Gloeocapsopsis sp. IPPAS B-1203: one gene and its partner. The protein of the gene in region 2 interacts with the protein of the main gene of each other region in a pairwise test. Links are inferred from orthologs where the notes say so. Each region holds a gene or a part of one and is shown on either strand. Other genes may lie near its edges. The genes, in order: eno and rpe.

Evidence for each region.
Region 1: the proteins of rpe (region 2) and eno interact in binary tests that used the Escherichia coli proteins (3 or more experiments, as listed by UniProt). The link is inferred for Gloeocapsopsis sp. IPPAS B-1203 from one-to-one orthologs.

Annotation. Positions count from the first base shown.
Region 1 is NZ_PEIG01000025.1:45,059-56,842, forward strand. The notes cover bases 5,747-8,626. They hold eno (phosphopyruvate hydratase), read right to left. Parts: upstream 7,892-8,626; coding sequence 6,602-7,891; downstream 5,747-6,601. Other genes in these bases: argC (N-acetyl-gamma-glutamyl-phosphate reductase), read left to right, coding at 5,747-6,384; gloA (lactoylglutathione lyase), read left to right, coding at 8,201-8,626. Outside these bases: CSQ79_RS26400 (hypothetical protein), read right to left, coding at 413-658; CSQ79_RS26405 (hypothetical protein), read right to left, coding at 655-858; CSQ79_RS26410 (ABC transporter permease), read left to right, coding at 948-1,733; CSQ79_RS26415 (GNAT family N-acetyltransferase), read left to right, coding at 1,745-2,224; CSQ79_RS26420 (aldo/keto reductase), read left to right, coding at 2,386-3,255; ribBA (bifunctional 3,4-dihydroxy-2-butanone-4-phosphate synthase/GTP cyclohydrolase II), read right to left, coding at 3,289-4,992; more of argC, read left to right, coding at 5,326-5,746; more of gloA, read left to right, coding at 8,627-8,635; CSQ79_RS26445 (iron uptake porin), read left to right, coding at 8,649-10,214; ATP-dependent chaperone ClpB, read left to right, coding at 10,260-11,784. UniProt on the Escherichia coli protein: Catalyzes the reversible conversion of 2-phosphoglycerate (2-PG) into phosphoenolpyruvate (PEP). It is essential for the degradation of carbohydrates via glycolysis.
Region 2 is NZ_PEIG01000010.1:157,539-170,085, forward strand. What follows is about bases 3,431-6,205. They hold rpe (ribulose-phosphate 3-epimerase), read right to left. Parts: upstream 5,283-6,205; coding sequence 4,578-5,282; downstream 3,431-4,577. Other genes in these bases: CSQ79_RS18175 (hypothetical protein), read left to right, coding at 3,431-3,821; CSQ79_RS18180 (hypothetical protein), read left to right, coding at 3,924-4,445; CSQ79_RS18190 (S8 family serine peptidase), read left to right, coding at 5,501-6,205. Outside these bases: CSQ79_RS18155 (MEKHLA domain-containing protein), read right to left, coding at 1-151; excinuclease ABC subunit UvrB, read right to left, coding at 281-2,278; CSQ79_RS18165 (hypothetical protein), read left to right, coding at 2,443-2,808; CSQ79_RS18170 (CsbD family protein), read left to right, coding at 3,075-3,257; more of CSQ79_RS18175, read left to right, coding at 3,390-3,430; more of CSQ79_RS18190, read left to right, coding at 6,206-7,123; CSQ79_RS18195 (serpin family protein), read left to right, coding at 7,222-8,505; CSQ79_RS18200 (CAP domain-containing protein), read right to left, coding at 8,581-9,105; CSQ79_RS28060 (hypothetical protein), read right to left, coding at 9,368-9,526; CSQ79_RS18205 (hypothetical protein), read right to left, coding at 9,533-9,793; CSQ79_RS18210 (Uma2 family endonuclease), read left to right, coding at 10,057-10,635; tRNA uridine-5-carboxymethylaminomethyl(34) synthesis GTPase MnmE, read right to left, coding at 10,738-12,117; CSQ79_RS18220 (Tex family protein), read left to right, coding at 12,334-12,547. UniProt on the Escherichia coli protein: Catalyzes the reversible epimerization of D-ribulose 5-phosphate to D-xylulose 5-phosphate.

The DNA of each region.
Region 1 (11,784 bases), on a different replicon or contig from region 2:
AATATACCGCGATTGATTAAAGCTTATTCATCAGTTACCCATCTCACCCTGAACTAAAGTTCGGGCTAACAGCCAAAGTCTGATAAATCAGACTAAATCAGCATTTGAGTCCACTTTTCAGTGGACTTGAGGTATTAGGCTGTGAATTAATTCACGGGCGGGTTATAGGGTTAACTGAGAGTAGACTTTCGCGGTCTAGGTGGCTTACAATTCATCGGCAAGCCCAAACAACCAACTTTAATTGTTTGTCAACTCATTGATGGTGCATACCAGCAGACACAATATCGCTTAAAGGATGCGATCGCATCTCACGTATTTCCCAATTTGCAATTCACGCTTGAAGCGATTGTACCGCAATAAAAGAACCAGTAATGATTTAAAGCGATCGCACAAGCATTGTCTTCGCAGTTTACTAATTACTAGCCAACTTCCACGATCGCCCTTGGCAATACACATACCCATCTTTAATACGAATACCAGCAAGTTTTTGCATTAACACCAAGGCTTCTTGCCGTTCTTCATCAGTCAAATAATCATCACCATGCATTCCACTAGGACAAGACCTAGGATCGCCGCCTGCACTCAAATAACGCTGCCGCCCTAATGCTACAATTTCAGCTAATCTTGCATCTTGTTGCTGTTCAGTTTGTTTCATCATTCCGATATCCATTCACCAGGGACAATATCGCCGCTCGGCAGCAAATAAGCTCTTGGTAAGACAGAGCTAGCAGTTATGATTAACCAAATGCCTGTATTTTCATCATAAAGTCTAAATTGAAGCAAATCTAGAGTTTCCAAAGCATTCAAAATTAAGTATTGTGCGTCTGTAGGTTCCACTATAAATAAATCAACTTCCATCCTATGTGCGATTTTACACTAGGCAATACAGCTAACCGTGAAGCTGCCACAATTGAAAATGAACCACAAACACTATAAAAACTTGATTTGTGTTAAAACGCTATTTTGAAGTATTACAGTTATTATGGGGTGCAGCGATCGCCGCTGAATTGGAGTACCGCGTTAACTTTGTTTTGGCGACGCTAACAAGCCTTGGTAATCTTGCAGGCAGTTTATTTAGTCTGTTTCTGTTTTACCGTACAGGTTACACATTCCAAGGATGGGCGTGGGAAGAAGCGCTGATTGTACTTGCTATCTTTACTATGTTACAGGGTTTTTCCAGTACCTTCTTGGCTCCCAACCTCAACAGCATCGTTAAGCACGTTCAGCAAGGTACATTAGACTTTATTTTACTCAAGCCAATCAGTAGTCAATTTTGGCTTTCTAGTCACACACTTTCACCTTGGGGACTACCAGATATCATCTTTGGCAGTATTCTCATCGGCTATGCTGGTGGCAGATTGGGCTTAACACTGCAAGACTACTTACTAAGTGCCATTCCTTTGTTATTTGGACTAGCTAGCCTCTACAGCCTGTGGTTCATGCTAGGCGCGACAAGTATTTGGTTTGTCAAAATCTATAATGTTACAGAAGTTCTCAGAGGCTTGCTAGAAGCTGGTAGATTTCCCATTGTTGCTTATCCTGTTGCTTACCGCTTTTTCTTTACTTTTATTATTCCAGTAACATTTTTAACGACAGTTCCCGCAGAAGCGATGTTAGGGCGTGTTGAGTTAGGTTGGTTAATTGGTGCGGGTGTACTTGCATTAGCTTTGTTATATATTGCTAGAATCTTCTGGAATTTTGCACTGCGTTTTTACACAAGTGCTTCTAGCTGAATGGAAACGATATGCAGATTCGTCCTGCTACACCTACTGATGTCTCCGCAGTCTTGCCAATGGTTGCATCTATCTGCACTCTGCACAAAACTTGGGATAGTGCTAAATATGGCTTTTTACCCAATCCGCAACAGCGTTATGAGCAATGGTTAACTGCGCAAGCTAAAAGTGACAAAAGTATCTTCTTAGTAGCTGAGGATGCGCAAACAGGGCACTTGAGAGCTTTTTTAGTTGGTACTGTAGAGCGAGGAATTCCGATTTATCGACTGCGCGAGTTTGGCTTTATTCACGATTTGTGGGTAGAACCATCCTATCGCCGTGCTGGAGTTGCTAAGCAGATGGTAATGTTGGCGATTGAGCATTTTCAAAGTATTGGAGTTAAGCAAATTCGGTTGGATACTGCTGTGGCGAACGAGGCGGGAAGGCAGTTATTTGGTGCGTGTGGTTTTCGGGTGAGTACTGTGGAGATGTTGATTGAGTTGGAGATTTAGCATAGTTTTACGAACCACAGAGGTGCATTCCCCGAAGAGGTTGCTGCAGGCTAGGACACGAAGGAGGATTGGAGATTTACCGTGAGACAGAGGTATTTAGAGGGGGATTTTGAAACTAATAGAAGAGAATCATTGCTCATCTAAACAGGAGAAAACTACTAATGCAAACAACAAAACTTGGGAATACTGATGTGACAATCAGTGCGATCGGTTTGGGGGGAATGCCAATGTCTTTAAGTAGTAGACCTCCAGAGTCGCAAGCAATTGAGGTGATTCATCGCGCTTTAGATTTGGGCGTGACGCTGATTGATACGGCGGATTCTTACTGTAAGGATGAGTCGGATAAGCACCACAATGAGCGATTGATTACTAAGGCATTACAGCAGTACAAAGGCGATACAAGTCAAGTAACAGTTGCAACGAAGGGCGGCTTGATGCGACCCAATGGCGATTGGACGCGCAATGGTAATCCAAAACATTTACGCCAGACAATTCAAGTTAGCTTTGAGGTGTTAGGTGGAAATAAACCAATTGATGTTTGGCAATATCACTCGCCTGATCCGGACTACACTATTGAGGAAGCATTAATACCTGCTAAAGAAGCTGTGGAAGTAGGTAAGATTCGCTTTGTTGGTGTATCTAACTTTTCAGTAGAACAAATCAAGCAAGCGCGGGATGTTGTGGAGATTGTCTCAGTACAGAATCAATACAATCCTTGGCATCGTCAACCAGAATTTGATGGAGTTTTAGAATACTGTGAGCAGGAAGGTTTGATGTTTCTACCTTGGAGTCCACTCGGTGGAAGTCGTCGCGTTAGTCGTTTAGAAGATATACCAGCGATCGCCCATCTCGCCAAAGAAAAAGATGTATCAGTTTACGCAATTGTCTTGGCGTGGTTACGTGCTAAGTCGCCGTGTATTGTGCCCATTCCTGGTGCGAGTAAAGTTGCAAGTATAGAAGATTCGGTGCGATCGCTCAATGTAACTCTATCAGCAAGTGAAATTCAGCAAGTAGACCAAGCTTCGACTTAAAGGATCTGGAAAGGGGAATTCCCTTTTCCTAGTTTACAGTTCTCCAAAGCTATAAATTTTTTGGGTTTCTAACTGATTGCAAACTGTCGAAGGTGATTGATTGACATCTAACTTTTGCCGATCTAACTGTACTTGCAAATTAGCTAAAGGATCGCTACCTGAAGCGACTAAAAATTCTAGTTGGCGAATGTAGGGCAAAGTAACTAAATCATCCAAAATATGCGCGATCGCTTCTACATAAGGATGACTACCATTATGATACCAGTCCGGTGCAGCAACATTAGCTTGGTCTAATCCTAAATGAACTGTCAATGAAGGTTTGCCAAAAAGAGCGATCGCCACTGGTCTTGCTTCTTCTTGTAGCAATAAGTTGTGCGTTTTGACAATATGCCGTACTTTCTCTAAGCGTTCATAGCGTTCTGTCACAGAATTTGGTTCGTCACGCCAGTGAATTGCAACTGTGACAAGATAAGTCTGTAACAACATATGACCTAGCTTCTGGGCTTTAGTTGCTAGGTAATTTGAATTGTAGTCTGTCGCTTCAATCAGCAAAGGTAGGCGATCGACGACTTCTAAACCATAACCCTTCAAACCAGCAATCTTGCGCGGATTATTAGTAATGAGGCGAATTTGATGTATGCCCAAGTCCATCAACATTTGCGCGCCCATACCATAGTTGCGCAAGTCAGCAGGAAAGCCCAAGCGTTCGTTTGCTTCCACGGTGTCCAAACCCATATCTTGCAACGAGTAAGCTTTTAACTTATTAATGAGTCCGATTCCTCGTCCTTCCTGCCGCAGATAAACGACAACACCACTGCCCGCATTTTCAATCATTTTCAGAGCAGCTTGCAATTGCATCCGACAGTCACAGCGCAACGAACCTAAAGCATCACCTGTTAAGCATTCCGAGTGCATCCGCACCATTACAGGCTGATTTTCAAAAGTCGCGGTATCGCCTTTAACAATTGCGACGTGTTCAGAATTATCGAGTGTGTGGCGGTAGCCATAAATTTGGAATTGTCCAAACTGCGTAGGTAACTGAGTTACTGTTTCGCGACGAATCAAGCGATCGTGCTTCAGGCGGTAACTAATGAGATCCGCAATACTAATAATTTTTAAATCGTGGCGCTTGGCATATTCAACCAACTGTGGTAAGCGTGCCATTGAGCCATCATTGTTTTGGATTTCGCAGATCACTCCTGCTGGGTATAGTCCTGCTAAACGCGAGAGATCCACCGCAGCCTCAGTATGACCCGCCCGTTTTAGCACACCACCTTCTCTTGCCCGAATTGGGAAGATGTGACCAGGACGGCGTAAATCTTCAGGTCGTGTTTCAGAATTGATTGCTACTTGAATTGTGCGGGCGCGATCTTCTGCGGAAATCCCTGTACTCACACCCAAGTGGGGTGCAGCATCAATACTAATTGTAAAAGCAGTTTGGTTAGTAAATGGAGTATTGTGACTTTCTGGGATGGGGATGGTATTGACCATTAAAGGTAGATCTAATTCATCCAAGCGATCGCCCATCATTGCTAGACAAATCAATCCCCGTGCTTCTACCGCCATAAAGTTAATCGTACTCGGCGTAGCAAATTGCGCGGCACAGATCAAGTCACCTTCATTTTCTCGGCTTTCGTCATCCACCACCACGAGACAACGACCAGCTTTGAGGTCTGCTAATGCTGCTTCTATCGAGTCAAACTGAAACGGATTTGAGGTGGTTTGAGGCTGCTGCACAGATAAGTAAACCGTAAACTTTTTTAAAGGAAACTTTTCCTTGATTGTAGCGCCAATCGAAGTTATGAGTCGTGAAGTATTGAGTTATAAAAGTCTTTTAATTCAAAATAATTGCCTCTAACACCTTTCTTCGCGAACAATTCAAAATAGTGCCTGATGGCACGTTACGCGAACAAAACTCTTTCACTAATCACTCGCTCCTCGCTCCTCGCCCCTCGTCCCTTTTTCACAAATCTGCCAAAATTGATGCGCCTAAAATTCAGTTTTAGTACTACAATGCAGCGAAAGCTTATCATTTTTTACCCATTTGTAAGTGTATAGGAATTTTGCATCATGGGAGATATGGGGCGCGTTTCCGTCGGAATTGTGGGCGCTTCAGGCTATGGCGGGGTGCAGCTAGTACGACTTCTGCAGGATCATCCCGAAGTCGAACTCGTGTATTTAGGCGGCGAGAGTAGTGCGGGCAAAACATTTGCAGATCTCTATCCGCATCTAGCGCATCGCGTTGACCTCCCAATTGAGCCAGTAGAACCAGAAACAATTGCTACTCGCTGTCAAGTAGTCTTTTTGTCTCTGCCAAACGGTCTTGCCTGTCAAATCACACCCACTTTAATAGAAAAAGGATTAATGGTACTCGATCTGAGTGCCGATTATCGATTTTTTGATTTAGAAACCTATAAAAATTGGTATGGTACCGATCGCTGCGATCGCCAAATCGCAGCTACTGCGGTTTATGGTTTACCCGAACTATATCGCGATCGCATTGCTGATAGCCAATTAATCGGCTGTCCTGGGTGCTATCCCACTGCGAGTTTATTGGCACTGGCTCCCCTCCTCAAGCAAGGGTTAATTGTTCCAGAAACTGCCATCATTGACGCTAAATCTGGTACTTCAGGTGGCGGACGTCAGGCAAAAACAGGGTTATTACTTGCAGAAGCCGATAATTCTTTATCAGCTTACGGCGTAGCACGTCACCGCCATATTCCAGAGATCGAGCAAATTTGCAGCGATTTGGCTGGTCATGAAGTGATGGTACAGTTTACACCTCATCTAATTCCTATGGTGCGCGGCATTTTGGCAACAGTGTATGCAACTTTACGCGACCCAGGGTTAGTACGCGATGACTTGATTACGATTTTTAGAGCCTTTTATCGTAATTGCCCTTGGATCACAATTTGCGCAAGTGGCGTGTATCCGCAAACAAAATGGGCGTGTGGTAGCAATCTATGTTACATCGGCATTGAAGTCGATCAACGCACAGGTCGAGTCATCGTCATGTCCGCAATTGACAACTTAATCAAAGGTCAAGCCGGTCAAGCAATTCAGTGCCTAAACATCATGATGGGCTGGGAAGAAACGCTAGGATTACCTAAACTCGCATTTTATCCGTAAGAAGGGGTGAAGAGTGAGGGGCGTTAGCGTTAGCGAAGCCCAGCGAGGCGAAGCCCAGCGGGACGAAGCCCAGCGAGGGAAACTAGGAGTTATGAGTTCTTAGTGTCGAGTTCTGAATCAGAAGATTCAACTCAAAACTCAAGATAATTGCCTCCCTTCACTGCGCTTTCCAAAACTAACCACTCTTCACTCGCCCCTCGCCTCTCACTCCTCGCCCCTATTTAGGTCCCATACCCACTGCACCTGCATAAACAGCGCGATCGCCAAGTTCATCTTCGATGCGTAGTAGTCGGTTATATTTTGCCACTCGTTCGCTGCGACAAAGGGAACCTGTTTTAATTTGACCGGCACGGGTAGCTACGGCTAAATCTGCGATCGTCGTATCTTCGGTTTCTCCCGAACGATGACTAATCACTGATCGCAAGCCATTACGCGTCGCTAAGTCGATTGTTTCCAAAGTTTCAGTTAATGAACCAATTTGATTCAGTTTAATCAAAATCGCGTTGCCAGCTTTTTGTTCGATGCCTTTTTGTAAGCGCGTAGGATTTGTCACAAATAAATCATCACCAACTAACTGGGTGCGTTCTCCAATTTTTTGTGTCAATAATTGCCAATGTTGCCAATCTTCTTCGTGCAAACCATCCTCAATCGATACAATCGGATATTGCGCAGCTAATTCAGCAAGATAATCAACTAACTCTGTTGGCGTGTGAACTGCACCATCATAAACGTACTGACCATCTTTGTAAAACTCGCTAGCAGCAACATCGAGGGCTAAAGCAACTTCATCTCCTGGTTTATAGCCTGCTTTTTCAATTGCCGCTACTAACAGTTCCAGTGCGACCTGATTTGACTCTAAGTTAGGTGCGAAACCACCTTCGTCACCCACCCCTGTTAATAAACCTTTGCTGTCTAAAACCTTACTCAAGGTCGCGAACACTTCAGCACCCCAGCGCAATGCTTCTCGAAAAGAAGGCGCACCGACTGGAACAATCATAAATTCTTGAAAATCGATATTGTTAGCCGCGTGCGCCCCACCGTTAATTACGTTCATCAGAGGTACAGGGAGTAAATTGGCTAAAGGTCCTCCCAAGTAGCGATATAAAGGTAATCCCAAGGACTCAGCACCCGCTTTGGCAGTTGCGAGGGACACTGCTAATATTGCATTCGCACCCAAATTTGCCTTATTTGGCGAACCATCCAAGGAGATCATCGTGCGATCAACCAGTTCTTGGTTCAAAGCATCCAAATCCATCAACTCTGGGGTAATTTTCTCTTTGACATTTTCGACAGCTTTAAGTACCCCTTTCCCACCGTAACGACTTTTATCGTCATCACGTAGTTCGTGAGCTTCAAAAGTCCCTGTTGACGCCCCACTTGGCACTTGAGCAATTCCAGCAACACCACTGATTAAGTGCACCTCAGCTTCTATCGTCGGACGTCCCCGCGAATCAAGAATTTCTCTAGCGACAATGTTTTCAATTGCAGTCTCTAAAGTGTCAATCATCCTCTCTAGCACCTCAAGTTAATTATGGATAATGGGTGACGGGCAATGGGTAATGGGTAATGGGTAATAGCTTCAAGATTTCAGTAACCAATTCCCAATCACCAATTACCAGTTACCAACTTTGTCAATTTATTGATGCTACGGTCAAGCTTGATAGTTAGGATAGGGGTTTAGATCACTTTTTTAGTTTAAAGATGCGATTCTGGCAATAAGTTCTATCCTCCTGGCTTTCAGTGCACTCGTTGCATCACTCCTCCAGACGTAGTTGCTTCGCTCTTTACAATGAAAAAAGGTTATTAGGAGATTGTCATGAGATTACTACACACAATGTTACGCGTTGGTAACTTAGAAGAATCCCTGAAATTCTACTGTGATATTTTAGGCATGAAACTGCTGCGGAAAAAAGATTATCCTGGCGGCGAGTTTACGCTAGCATTTGTCGGTTACGGCGATGAATCAGACAATACAGTGCTAGAACTCACGTATAACTGGGGTACAGAGCAATATGACTTAGGCGATGCTTATGGTCATATTGCCATTGGAGTTGATGATATTTATGGCACTTGCGAGGAAATTAAAGCCCGTGGTGGTAAAGTTGTCCGCGAACCTGGGCCAATGAAGCATGGCTCTACTGTGATTGCGTTTGTAGAAGATCCTAATGGGTATAAAGTAGAACTAATTCAACTGGGTACTCAAGGATCTCCTGAACAAAAGGTAGCACAGCCACAGTTAGTATCCCAGTAATACTTGTACAGCAATGCCTAGAAAGTGGTGGAATACTTGGTACTTATTTGGAATCATCAGTTGGGCAGCTTTGACCCATGCTACACCAGTTAAAGCAAATGGTATGACTCAGCCAAACCCCTGTAATACAGATGGTTGTAGTACAAAGATTCCACCTGCAAATAAAGTTGTGGAAGCGCCGATGACATATGTTCCTGCTGTAAGTGAGTTAGTTGATGAGACACCGACTGATTGGGAAGTGCAAGCGATGCTTTCGTTAGCTTCTCGCTACGGCATTTTGCTTGGTTTTCCCGATCGCACTTTCAGGAGCAATCGCCCAGTAACACGCTACGAATTTGCAGTGGCTCTCAATCAAGTTCTCAATCAAGTCAACACACTGATAGCAAATAAAGCAGCTGGGCAATTTAGTCAGGAAGATCTCATTACATTACAGCGGTTACAACGCGATTACAACTCAGTATTGCAAGAAATTAGAACTCAGCTTGACACGCTGAGCGATCGCACAAATGAGTTAACATCTACCCAGTTTTCTACTACAACAAAACTCAATGGCGAAGTCATTCTGGGATTTACCGATGGTACAAATGCGAATGCTACAGTAGTTTCAAGGCAGCGACTCAATTTATTCACTAGTTTTTCGCCTCAGGATTTACTATTGACGCAACTCGAAGCAGGTAATCGAGGACAAGATGCGATCTCTGTCGCGCACAACCGCGAACAAAATCTTTTGGGAACAAGTGGTTTACTGGCTGATGGTGGTGGTTTAGAGTACACAGAAATTGATGAGACTCTAAGTTTACGTAGACTTTATTACACGTTTCGTCCGAGTGCAGACTTAGCAGTTACACTAGGAGCAAAAATGTCTCCTAGCGATTTTATTGACCGCAATCGTTCGGCAAATAATCCCGCCGTTGATTTTAGTTCCAGCTTTTTAATTAATAATCCACTGATTGTCCAAAATCAAATCGACCGTGAAGGTGGTGCAGGGGCAGCTGTTGCTTGGAACATTAATGGTAGTGCATTCACAGTGCGATCGCTCTACATTGCGGCAGATGGCAATCAACCTAACTCCACAACCCCTACTCAAGGAGGATTGTTTTCCGATCGCTATCAAGGCAGTGTGGAATTGGAATATTCTTCTAGTGCTAACTTAGCTGTAAGACTGCAATACACTAACGCTGTGATTAACAATACCGATATTCAAGCAGCAGGAATCAACGCTGAATATGCCTTCAATCGCAATGCTGCGGTCTATGGACGTTTTGGCTTTGGTAGCTATCAAGGCTTCAATACTGCTGTTAATCAAGAACTTGACCTGAATCCTACCTCGTGGGCAGTTGGTTTAACAGTTCGTAATTTAGCGATTCCTGGAACAATTGCCGGAATCGCTTTTGGTCAGCCTTTTATTGAAGATGATCTAGGTAATGCTACTCAAACGAACGTCGAAGCATTCTACAATTTGACTCTAAGCGAAAATATTAGTGTTACTCCCGCCGTGCAACTCGTAAAACACGCAAATAACGACCGTTCCAGCGGCACTATTTGGCAAGGTACTCTGCGCACAGTATTTTCTTTTTAATTTATTAAATCTCCAGTCTAAACGCCCAAATCGTAAATCGTAAAAATGCAGCCTACCGATCCTAGTAAGTTCACTGATAAAGCTTGGGAAGCCATCGTTCAATCGCAAGATGTTACCCGCCGCTTTCAACAACAACAGATGGAAGTCGAGCATCTCATGATCGCCCTACTGGAAGATCAAAAAGGGATAGCACACAGGTTTTTCAATCGAGCTAATGTAGAAGCGCCGCAAGTTCTACAACAACTCGAAGCCTTTACAAAACGCCAACCTAAGTTTTTGGGAAAACCTGACCAACTGTATCTCGGTCGTGCACTCGATGTCATGCTGGATCGTGCTGAGGCGGCTAGAGTGACAATGGAAGACAGTTTGATTTCGGTTGAACATTTTTTGTTAGCCTTTGCCGATGATGAACGCATTGGTCGCCGTTTATGCAAAGGTTTGAACTTAGATAAAGCAAAGTTAGAGGCTGCAATCAAGGCCGTCAGAGGAAGTCAGAAAGTTACCGATCCTACTCCTGAAGCGCGTTATGAAGCTCTCACAAAATATGGTCGTGACCTGACAGAACAGGCAAAAGTAGGGAAGCTTGACCCAGTGATTGGACGCGATGATGAAATTCGGCGAGTTATTCAAGTGTTATCGCGTCGTAGTAAAAATAACCCTGTTTTAATTGGGGAACCAGGAGTAGGCAAAACGGCGATCGCTGAAGGTTTAGCGCAACGCATCATTAACGGCGATGTCCCCGAATCACTCAAAAATCGTCAACTGATTGCGCTCGATATTGGTAGTTTAATTGCTGGTGCTAAATATCGTGGTGAATTTGAAGATCGCTTGCGTTCAGTATTGCGCGAAGTCACTGAGTCCAACGGTCAAATTGTCTTGTTTATTGACGAATTACACACTGTTGTTGGTACTGGTGGAACGACACAAGGCGCAATGGATGCAGGGAATTTACTCAAACCAATGCTGGCACGGGGCGAACTGCGCTGTATTGGGGCAACAACTTTAGACGAGTACCGGAAATATATTGAAAAAGACGCGGCTTTAGAACGCCGTTTTCAGCAAGTTTTTGTCGATCAACCCTCAGTCGAAACGACTATCTCAATTTTGCGAGGATTAAAACAACGCTATGAGGTGCATCACAGCGTAAAAATTACCGATTCAGCCCTCGTTGCGGCGGCGACACTTTCCAATCGTTATATCAGCGATCGCTTCTTACCCGATAAAGCAATTGATTTGGTTGATGAAGCAGCAGCACAACTGAAAATGGAGATAACCTCGAAGCCCTCGGAAGTTGAAGCAATTGATCGGCGGCTAATGCAGCTGGAAATGGAAAAATTGTCTGTTGCCGGTGAAGATCAACGCGAAGCTAAAAATCGCGAACGATTAGAACGTATTGAGCAAGAAATTACCGCCCTGAAAACTAAACAACAAGAATTAAACTCGCAATGGCAAGGTGAAAAGCAGTTACTTGATGCTATCAGTGCTTTGAAGAAAGAAGAAAATGCACTGCAAGTTCAAATTGAGCAAGCTGAACGAGCATATGATTTGAACAAAGCGGCTCAACTTAAAT
Region 2 (12,547 bases):
AAACCAAAACAAACGGTGCAGTAAACAAAGCCTGAGCAATTTCTACTGGCGTTCCGATTGTATCTAGCAATGCATTGCCCATCCAGTACTCAAAGCTGTACAGTAAACGCTGACTTTGACAGATAACTTCTTTGTGCTGCCAAACAAACATAAGTGCGTGGGTAAAAATAAATGTAACTAAAAGGCTGGTAATTATTAGCAATTAGCAATTAGCCATTAGCTTTTATTGAGCTAACTGCTTTGCGATTACCATTACCTATTACCTATTACCGAATTTTCCTCAATGTCCCAATAATTTATCACGCAAATGCTTAATGCGATCGCGATACTTTGCTGCTTCCTCAAACTCTAAATTCTTCGCTGCTTCTTTCATTTGGGCTTCTAGTTGCGTAATCAATTCGGGAATATTTGCTAGCGGTAAATCATCTGCTTGTTCGTAAGCTTCTTCAAGTTGTTGCGAGTTCAAGCGTCGCGATACTTCCAAAAACGACAAAATGGCATTATTCGTGCGTTTAACAATCGGTTGTGGTGTAATTCCGTGTTTCTCGTTGTATTCTAACTGAATTGCCCGTCGGCGTTCGGTTTCATCAATTGCCTTAATCATGCTATCTGTAAGATTATCCGCATACAGAATTGCTTGTCCTCTAACGTGACGTGCTGCTCTACCAATAGTTTGAATCAGCGATCGCTCTGCACGCAAGAAACCTTCTTTATCTGCATCTAAAATCGCCACTAAGGAAACTTCAGGTAAATCCAATCCTTCCCGTAATAAGTTCACTCCGACTAAAACATCAAAATTGCCTTGACGCAACTCTTGCAAAATCTCGATCCGCTCAATTGAGTTAATTTCTGAATGCAGATACCTGATCCGAATTCCTTGATCTTGCATATATTCAGTTAAGTCTTCTGCCATGCGCTTCGTCAAGGTTGTGATCAAAACCCGTTCGCGGCGATCGATGCGTTCTTTCACTTCTGCTAAAAGATCGTCAATTTGCCCTTCAGTAGGACGCACATAAATTTCCGGATCGACAACACCTGTAGGACGAATCACCTGTTCAACAACTCTACCTTCTGATAGTGCTAATTCCCAATCGCCTGGTGTTGCAGAAACAAAAATACACTGATTCACTTTTGACCAAAACTCGTCCGCTTTCAACGGGCGGTTATCTGCTGCGCTTGGTAAGCGAAAACCATGCTCAACAAGTACCTTTTTCCGCGCTTGGTCGCCATTATACATGCCACGAATTTGCGGAACTGTGACGTGCGATTCATCTACTACGAGTAACCAATCATCCGGAAAGTAATCGATCAAACATTCTGGTGGTTCTCCTGGTTGACGCCCTGCTAAGTGACGCGAATAGTTTTCGACACCATTACAGTAACCAACTTCGCGCAACATTTCTAAGTCGTAGCGCGTCCGCTGATCTAATCGTTGGGCTTCTAGTAGTTTACTGGCTTGCTCTAATTCAGCTTTTTGCTGTTTCAGTTCAGCTTCAATAGCATCACACGCGGCTTCTAAACGTTCTTCTGGAGTCACAAAGTGTCGCGCTGGGTAGATATTAACCGCAGACAAACTTTGAATAATTTCGCCTGTTACCGGATCGACGTAGCGAATTGCATCAATTTCATCACCAAAAAACTCGACGCGAATAATCCGATCTTCGTACGCCGGACCAATTTCTAAAACATCCCCCCGCACTCGAAAGCGTCCTCGCCCCATTTCAACATCGTTGCGGCTGTATTGTACCGTTGCCAAATCGCGGAGAATCTGTCTTTGGTCAACTTCCATCCCCATTTTCAAGGGAATTGCCGCTTTGAGATACTCCGAAGGAATTCCTAAACCGTAAATACAGCTAATTGAGGCGACGACAATCACATCGCGGCGTTCAAATAGCGATCGCGTTGCGGAGTGCCGTAACATATCAATTTCATCGTTGATTGAAGCACTCTTTTCAATGTAAGTATCTGTAACGGGAATATAAGCTTCTGGTTGATAGTAATCGTAGTAACTGACAAAATACTCTACTGCATTGTCAGGAAAGAACTCGCGTAGCTCATTACACAGTTGGGCGGCGAGAGTTTTATTGTGTGCAAGTACTAGTGTTGGTTTCCCAATGTTTTCAATAACTGATGCAACAGTGAATGTCTTTCCGGTTCCTGTTGCGCCGAGTAAGGTTTGATGGTGGTGTCTCTGTTTGATTTGTTGAGTGAGTTGTGCGATCGCGCGGGGTTGATCGCCGGTTGGTTGAAATGGTGCTTGGAGAGAAAATTGCATGATCGTACACTGCGACTCCCTTTACTTATCTTTACATATTTAGATTTATTTATGCATACCATGTGAACTTATTTAGACCTAAAAAATGCTTTTTCCAGTAAACTCAAAAGCAATCACAAAAAACAATTTTTCTATTTAACTTAAAATGTCATCTCAAGGATAAAACTATGAGCGTTAGCAGCATTGGTAAAGTAGATGCAATCAATAAATCAACTGATTCTACTCCAGAAAACACGTCACAAGTTGTCACACTAGCGGTTTCAACATCTTCTAGCGTTCAGACAAGCCCATTGCCTGGCGATCGCCCTATCACTGCTAGCACCTTTGAAATTAGTGATACTGTCAATCTACTAGGGATACGTCCAATTGCTGCCAGTGAAATACAAGTTTCTGATACTATAAATTTGCATGGTATTCGTCCAATTGCTGCCAGCGAATTACAAGTTTCTAAAACAGTAACAACATTTGGTATTCGTCCGATTGCTAGCAATAAAATAGAAAAAATTGATGAGCTGATAGGGTATCTAGATTAGCACAAAAGTATTTAATTTAATTGTGGTTTTGATAGCTGGTTGTTTTTAAACACTAGTTTTTTTGTATCTCAATTGTGATTCTCTTCATTTAGACATAGTAGTAAACACACTTTAGTTTTTATCTTTCTTTATAGTGAGAAGCTTAATATGTCTTCTGACAGAAGTCTGTAGTGTAGCGTTTCGGATAAGTTGTAAACGTAAGCACAAACAAACTTCAAGGTTGCTGGACAACACGGTAAGTTTGTTTAGGAACAAGGAGAAGAAAAATGAGTTTAGAAGATAGAGCTAAAGCTACAGGTAAAAATATCGAAGGTAAAGCTCAAGAAGCCTGGGGTAACGTTACAGGAGATCCCGAAGATAAAGCAGAAGGTAAAGCAAAGCAAGCAGAAAGTGAAGTCCGTCACGGTGTAGAAGACGTAAAAGATAACGTCAAAGAAAAGCTTGACTAGTTGCTAATTAATTCAGTTAAAAGGTCTAGTTATTCTAGACCTTCATCATTTATAAAGCTTTATAAATTCGGAACAAAATAAGCAATTGAGTTTTGCAATGTAGTCAACGGGAGGAAAGTTAAAGTGGATTTTATGCAGAGATTTCGTAAAGTTCTGACGGCGTTAACTTTAGTGTTAGTTCTTACGATGTCTGTCGCTTGTAGTAGTGCTGTTAATGCTAAAGCACCAACCACAAGTTTACCACCAGCCGCAGACACAACTGGTAACTATGCTTTACTAGAGCGTGGCAACACAACTGCCGGACAAGACTTTGGCAATTGGGTTATCCAGACAGCGAGAGGTTTAGTTCAGGATGCGTATGTACGCGATCAAAATAAACTGGGCGTTGTCATTACTCCACAAGTACGTCCTAATGAAGTCAGACCTTTAGCTAAGTCATTGCTTCAAGGATTCCATCGGACTTTTCCCAATCAAGACTTAAAGGTTTTGATGTATGCTCCTGACAAAAAGCTCATTCTGACTGCTGATTACGATATTCAGTCGAATCAAATTAAATATCAGTAACAAGTTAGACAAGCAAGACTCAGCTTGAAAATATGAGCAAAACTAGCTGAGTTCACTAAGTTGACAGCACAACGCTACAACGATCAAGCAAGGAGAGGAAAAATGTATAACAACGAACAATATAAGCGCCAAATTATGAACGACTTGGCGCAAGGTGATACGGAAACAATGGAAGACGTATCAAGTGATGAGCGTCAATACGAAAACTTTGATGATTTTGCTCAGCGTTCATCTCAAGCAGAGCGTCGCCAATTATTTGGTAAATCATTGCATCCAGAGCGGATTCCTCCCAGCCAAATGGAACCAGAGTTGAAACAAGCGATCGCCCAAATTAAGCCTAATGAGAGAGACGACGTTGCTCGTGCCTTCTTTAAGCACCTCAAAGAAAGAGGATTAAGCGATCGCCAACTCGAACAACAGCTAGCACTAGGGACTCACAATCCCAATAAGATGAGCGCAGATGATGTAAGTAAGCTGGCATCTTTTGTTTACCACAATCATCCTGATATCTTCCAGGAAGTTATGGCAGAGCAACCAGGTATCATTAAATTCCTGAGTAATCCTGTTGTTGCTGCTGTTTTGGGAATTGCCGCAGCTAAGTGGTTAGGAAGCCGCAAGAAGTAGTATTTGTAAGTCTACCTACGTGGACTTTGTTTATCCAACAGCGAGTTTATTCGCGCTCGCATTCATACTAAAAAACCAAAAAGAGTAGATTGTGTTGCGATCTACTCTCTTTTTTATCAAAATACTTAACTTTTAGACTGTTGCCAATTCTGGGGTGGGGCGCTTGCTGTTACGAATACCACTAATTGCTTCAGCATAGTCCTTGGCATTAAATACTGCTGAACCAGCTACAATCGCATTAGCACCAGCTTCAATGACTTGCCAAGTATTATTTGCCTTGAGTCCGCCATCAACTTCAATCCAAGGATCGAGTCCGCGATCGTCGAGCATTTGACGTAGTTTCCGAATTTTAGGCAAGACACCAGGAATAAAACTTTGACCGCCAAAGCCAGGGTTAACGCTCATGATCAAAATCAGGTCGCATAATTCTAAGACGTATTCAATTAACTCTAGTGGAGAACCAGGATTAAGAACAACACCTGCTTTTTTGCCCAACTCTCTAATTTGACCTAGAGTACGATGCAAGTGTGGTGAAGCATTATGTTCAGCATGGACATAAATATGATCTGCTCCCGCCTTGGCAAAATCTTCTACATATTTTTCTGGCTCCACAATCATCAAGTGGACATCCAGTGGCTTTTGAGTCACAGGGCGAATCGCTTCAACGATTAATGGACCAATCGTAATATTGGGAACAAACCTCCCATCCATGACATCAACATGAATCCAATCTGCCCCTGCTGCATCTACCGCCCGAATTTCTTCTCCTAGGCGAGAAAAATCAGCTGATAGTATGGATGGAGCAATTACAATCGGCTTTTTGCTGGCTTGGGTCATGTTAATGATTCTCCTGCTTCCTCAGTTGTATGCATTTTAACAAAATCTTTAGCATTAAAAGCGCGATCGCAATTGCTTACTTTAACAAAATTTTTGCTAGATATTAGTTTAGCTACTGAAACAACTCACGAGAAAATAAAAAAGGTGAGGAGCAATTCATTATTCGTTAGTAAAGATAGTTAGTAACGCTTGTGCCAATTGAGTAGATTTTTAAGTCAATGCTAAGAAAGTATATTTGGATATTAGGGGGGCTAAGCGCTTCCTGCGTAAGTATTCCTGTCCTTGCCCTAGAAACAACTTCAGTAGGAAATGCCGGAATTGATGCCTTGCGGTTACACGATGCACCTTACAACCTAATTGGCCGCAAAATTGGTATTGGTCAAGTAGAAATTGGACGTCCTGGACAATTTGGTTTAGATAAAGCAGTTACTCATAAACAACAAGTTAGTTTAGCTGGTGTATTTTTACGCAATCAGCCCGCAAAACCTAATACAAATATTGACCCACATGCACAAAATGTTGCCAGTGTCATGGTGAGTACAGATAAAGCTGTGCGTGGTGTCGCACCAGGAGCGCGACTGTATTCTACTGCAGTTGGTTCGCTGAAAACTGGCGGTCAGCCAGAAGAATGTTTATCTGCACAACACGTTGCGCTACAAAATGGTGGTGATGTCCGAGCGATTAACTTTAGCTTTGGAGAAACTCTTGAGCGCGATCCGCGCCCAAATGCACTGTTAGATGGTCAAGCATTGCTGACACAATGTATTGATTGGTCTGCCCGCGTTCATAATGTGATGTATGCGATCGCAGGTAATCAAGGTAAGGGTGGAATTCCGATCCCGACAGATAATTTTAATGGCATTAACGTTGCATTTACGACTCGCAGACAAGGGTTTTTTACAAGAATTGATGTTTCTAATTTAAGCGATGCCATTTCTGGAGCAGTTGGTGGTAGGCTCAATGGTCGTGAAGTGAATTTAGGTCCGCGTCGTACTGTTGGAATAGTTGCGCCTGGAAATAAAATTACTCTACTAAACCCCAACGGTAAAACGACACGCGTCACAGGCACAAGTTTTGCTGCACCTCATGTGACTGCAACTGTGGCATTACTTCAAGAATTTGGCGACAAACAACTGCGATCGCTTCGGGCGCTGCGCGATGCGCAATCGCCACGCCAACGTAACTGGACTTTAGATTCTCGCCGTCAAGAAGTGATGAAAGCCGTAATGCTTAATTCTGCGGATAAATTTCAAGATCCAGGAAATGGTTTGTTGCTAGGAATGACAAAAACAATTCTAGATAAGCAAAACCAACACTGGTTAAATTCAGATGCTTACCGCAATCCTAAAATTCCTTTGCAAGCCCAAATGGGAACAGGACAATTAAACGCTTACCGCGCATATCAACAATTTAGTGCTGGTCAATGGCATCCAGCAAGACCTGTACCTGCAATTGGCTGGGACTATCGCACACTTAACGTCGCCTCGCATCATGATTACGTATTAGCCCAACCATTACAGCAAGATAGTTTTGTCTCAGTGACATTAAATTGGAATCGATTGGTAGAGTTGACTGATGCTAACAACAATCGAAAATTTGACATCGGAGAAACTTTTCGCGATCGCGGTTTAAATAACTTGGATCTTTATCTACTTAATGCTGATACCAACACTATTGTTGATACAACTTGCACATCAACGAGTGAAGTTGATAGTGTTGAACATATTTTTTGTCGAGTTCCAACTTCTGGGAAATACAAAGTTCGCGTCCAGTTTCAGCAACAAGTTAATCACGCCGTACAACCTTATGCACTAGCTTGGTGGACAGTACCGGCAAAATAATAGCTTCCTACATCTATCGTTACAAAAAACGTAACCGCGCTGCGATCGCATTTGAAAAAATGGCATAGTCTCCATAATAGAACTATGGTGACAGTAGCATGCAGCGGAGTTTCCTGCTAAGACGCTATGCAATTTGCCTGGGAAGACGTTATGTCCTTGCGGCAACAGGTATCCTGTTTGTCGGAATGATGGGATGCTCCAGAATAGATCATATCGATTCTGTTGTTGCCCAACCCCGCCCATTTAATCGGCAAGATCCAGATAAGCAAATGACAACATCCGCTGTTGATGAAGTAGTATCTGCTAACACGCGGTTTGGCTTCAAGCTGTTTTCCCAGTTGCTGAGTCAAGACAGCAGTAATGTTTTTATCTCGCCAACAAGTATCGCGATCGCACTTGCTATGCTATACAACGGTGCAAGCGGTGAAACGCAACAAGCAATGGCGCAAACCTTAGAGTTACAAGGAATCAAACTGCCAGAAATCAACACCGCCAATGCTGCACTGCTAAGCGCACTCACCAACCCTGATCCAGATGTCCAAGTTGCCATTGCAAACTCACTGTGGGCAAGACAAGAGTATCCTTTTCGCAAAGACTTTTTGCAGAAACAAACCTTCTACAAAGCACAGGTGACAACTTTGGATTTTCAGTCTCCTGATGCGACAAATACAATTAATGCATGGGTTAACCAAAATACGAATGGCAGAATTAAGCAAATTGTAGAACAAATCAATCCTCAAGATGTGTTGTTTCTCATCAATGCGATTTACTTTAAAGGTAGATGGACAGATGAATTTGATCCTAATCAAACAACAAATGAGCCATTTTTTACGAAAGGTGGATCGATACAACACCCGATGATGTCTCAAACAGGGAGATATCGGTATTATGAAAACGAGCAATTTCAAGCAGTGAGCTTGCCCTATGGCAAAGGTAGACTCAGTTTATACGTTTTTCTACCTAGCGAAAACTCTAATTTAACAAGTTTTTACCAACAACTCACTTCTGCTAATTGGGAAAAATGGCTAACGCAGTTTAATCAACGTGAAGGTTCAATTCGCCTTCCGCGTTTTCAAATGGAATATGACTTAACCCTTAACGATACACTGAAAGCTTTGGGGATGGAAGTTGCTTTTGAAGATAGTGCTGATTTTTCGGCAATGGGTGACAACCTTACCTTAAGTGAAGTTAAGCATAAAACTTTTGTTGAAGTTAACGAAGAAGGAACCGAGGCTGCTGCTGTGACTTCTGGTAGAGTCATGGCTGTATCTGCACCAATTGATCCGCCATTTCAGATGGTTGTAAATCGTCCTTTCTTTTGTGCCATCCGAGATAACCAAACAGGAACAATTCTGTTTATGGGTTCTATTGTTGAACCATAATCATATTTTGATTAAGAGTAGCGATCGCTATTCTTGTTATCTAGATGCAGATGTTGGCTATCTAAAGTATGAAATCTATTGAAAATTTTGAACTGCGTAGACTTTACCAGTCATAGGATCTGATACAATACCGTAACCAACTCGTGTATAGTGAGGATTTAGTAAATTAGCACGATGTCCATTACTATACATCCAGCTTTTTTGAAAGTTTTCAACCAATCCCCAACTTAATCTAGAACTAATGACAATACTCTGAGACTGAAGCATAATGTTCTCACCAACACCGCCTTGCCCGCCGATACTAGCAAAGCGATCGGTAGGTGTTCTTCCTTCAGGAGTGAGATGAGCATAATAGTTTCGAGCTTTCATATCCTCAGCATGACTTTGAGCAGATTGCGCTAGTAACGAATCTTCAACTAAGGGTGGTAGCCTATTGAGTTGGCGATCGCGATTAATTAACTCTAGAGCAAATACTCTTAACTCAGTGAGAGAACGAGTATTATGAGCATTCCATAGATTTACTTTTGGTTTACCAATACTCCAATCGACAGCACCAAGACCGTTATTAAAGTAAAAAGTATCTTTATAGGAATAAACCAAACATACTAAGAGTAGTATATAACCTAGAATATATTTGCTACAGCACGGTTTTGCACGGTTATAAAAGCTTTTTGAAGGTTGTACTACTCTTCTCATTGTTAATCATATCAAATAGTGAATGAGTACTTTCTAAACAGCATCAAAAAGAGGAGTTATAAGTCATCTGCACTGTTTAATATAAAAAGCATTTTCTTGCTTTAACCTCTTTTATGATTAGTTAAATTTTACACAAAAAAATTATGATGATTATATAAAAATACTGTTACCAATCACCTAAAAGAGTTTCAATAAAAGTCGTCCAGGCATGTCCTTTTCCTCGAATTGCTTTTCCTTTTTCTTTCTCATTTTCTTGAAGTTGATTAAAAAAATCAGTCTCTTTTGTGTCTTTAGGATCTGTCTTATCAACTTTATCTCGATTCATATGAATTTAAACTTCCCGTTGCATAACCACAAAGTAAGTATAGACACCTTCTTGTTCCATACCTAAGGGACGGATTTCCCAGCCTTGTTGCCCCATTGCATTATAAAATGCATCAATTGTTGGAAAATTTTTAACTTGTTGTCCATTTACGTATAAAGTTGAAATTTCTCCTGTAATTCCTCGACTCACTAATTGATACCGAACATTCATAAATTGAAATTTACGTTGCTTTGATTCAACAACGTTTTGTTGAATTGAATTATGCATAACTATTTGTTTATAAAAGTTTTCATAATAGTACTTTTCACCTCAGTATAAGCTAAATTTAGAAAAGAGAGATTAGCACTACTGTATAAAATTATGTTTCTGGTCTCATCTAAGCACAATAGAGAAAATACGGACTTTAGTGATTATGAAAATTTGTCTTTCTAGAAAATGCAAACAGTGTCGTCTTAATAGTCGCTAAAAATAAACGTGAAGCGATCGCCTAAATTAAATCAGTAGCTTAGAGCATTGGAAGTAAAAATACCATGACACAAGCACTACAACGTACATATACTGACGAAGAATACTTGGAATTTGAACTGACCTCAGAGGAACGTCATGAATATGCAAATGGAGAGATTAGGTTGATGACTGGAGGAACGCCTAATCATAATGATATTGCTGGTAATCTTTATGTTCTTTTAAAACTCGCGCTCAAAGGAAAAAGCTATCGAACTTTTTATGCCGATCAGCGTCTTTGGATTCCCGATCGCAATCTCTACACCTATCCTGATGTTATGGTTGTTGAAAAGCCTTTGCAAGTGCAATCAGGGCGCACTGATACCATTATCAATCCTGTCATGATTGCTGAAGTTCTATCTAAATCAACGCAAGATTACGATCGCGGCGAAAAGTTTGTTTCTTACCGTACTATTGATAGCTTTCGTGAATATTTATTGATCGATCAATATAACGTTCATGTCGAACACTATATCAAGACTGCTGCACATCAATGGCTACTGACAGAGTACGAAGATCCTACAATTACAATATCTTTTCAAGCTTTTGAATTCCAAATTCAAATTGCCGAACTCTACGAAAATATAGATCTTTCTAGCGTCTAGTGAGGCTGCTGACGTTTATATTAATAAAAACTGCTCATCTACTCCTATTACCGATTACCAACCCACATAAATATTATTAGAATTCAGTAAAACAATACTAAACTACTTCCCAATACAGAACCGACTAAAGATGCGATCGAGAACCGACTCAGTAACTTCCTCTCCAGTAATTTCTCCTAAAGCTTGAATTGCACCTCTCAAATCAATCGTCCAAAAATCTAAAGGTAATTGTTGAGCAATTGTGTTGTGTACCTGTTCTAAAGAAGCTTTGGCACGAGTAAGCGCGGCGGCTTGGCGCTGATTAATTGCTAAGTCGGTATCGGCTGAATGAACCTTTCCTGTTTTTATAGTTGTTAAAATAGCGTGTTCTAAATCTTCAATGCCTTGATTCTTAGCAGCAGCGGTTGTTACTACGTTACTTATGCTATCTGGATACTTCACTGCTTCTGCTAAAGCTAAGTCGATTTTATTAATAACTAATATCAACGGACGATGTTGCACTTGTTGGTAAATCTCAGCATCCGCAGCAGTCCATCCCGCAGCTGCATCAATCGTCAGTAAGACTAAATCAGCCGCAGCAGCACTAGTGAGCGATCGCTCTACACCAATTTTCTCAACTTGATCTTCAGTCGCTCGAATTCCAGCAGTGTCTAACACTTGGATGGGAATACCACCAACGACTAACTGCGACTCCACAACATCGCGAGTCGTTCCAGGTAAATTAGTCACGATCGCGCGATCGCTGCGACTCCAAGCATTAAGTAAACTTGATTTTCCCACATTCGGACGCCCGACAATGGCAACTTTTAAACCGCTGCGCAAGAGTTCACCCTGATCTGCAGTTGCTAATATTTGCGTAACTTGTGCTAAAACTTCTGCAAGTTGTGATATTATCTCATTACAATCCAGCGGCGGCAAATCTTCCTCAAAATCGATACGAGCTTCAATTTCTGCGAGAATATCTAAACATTTAGCACGCAAGTAACGAATTGGATGTGCTAACTTGCCTTGTACTCCAGCTAACGCAGTTTGAGCAGCTTGAGGCGATCGCGCTCCTACTAAATCGGCAATGCTTTCAGCTTGAGTCAGATCAAGTCTGCCATTCAAAAAGGCTCTTAGAGTAAATTCTCCAGGTTGCGCGAGTTTTGCACCCTGCATTAAACACAACTGCAACACCTGTTGCACTGCCATAATGCCCCCATGACAGTGAAACTCCACAACATCTTCGCGCGTGTAAGAACGCGGTGCTTGCATAATCAGTAAGAGTGCTTCATCTACGACTTGTTTTGTCTGGGGATGACGGATATAACCATAAAGAATGCGGTGAGAATCCCAAACTTGCTTTCCTGGGGCGTAAAATAAAGCTTGGGCAATAGCAAGGCTTTCCCTACCAGATACCCGCACAATACCGACACTGCCTTGTTGTGGCACAATAGCAGTTGCGATCGCTGCGATCGTTGTTCCTAATCCCTCGTATGTCACGCTTTTATTGAACCTAAGTTCCTTTCCTATGCTAAACAATATAGGAGAGGTCGGAGGTTAGAGAATTACTTTAACACCTGATTTGGAACAGGTTACGGGCTGACTTGAAATGGTGACTTTTAAGATCTCTTTATAGAGTAATTCATTATCACTTATTGCTAATTGCCGATCGTCATCTCCTTATTTGGTCAATCTGCTATCAAAATTACATGCCTGATGTTAAATATTCCGCAAGTTCTAGCACAAGAATTGTCTCTCAAACCTTTTCAGGTTCAAAATGCGCTTGATTTGTTTGCCGAAGGTGCGACGATTCCTTTTATTGCGCGTTACCGCAAAGAACGTACAGGAGAAATGAATGAGGTACAACTGCGGGATTTAGCCGAAAGATACACTTATTTAACCGAATTAGAAGCAAGAAAGACAACAATTC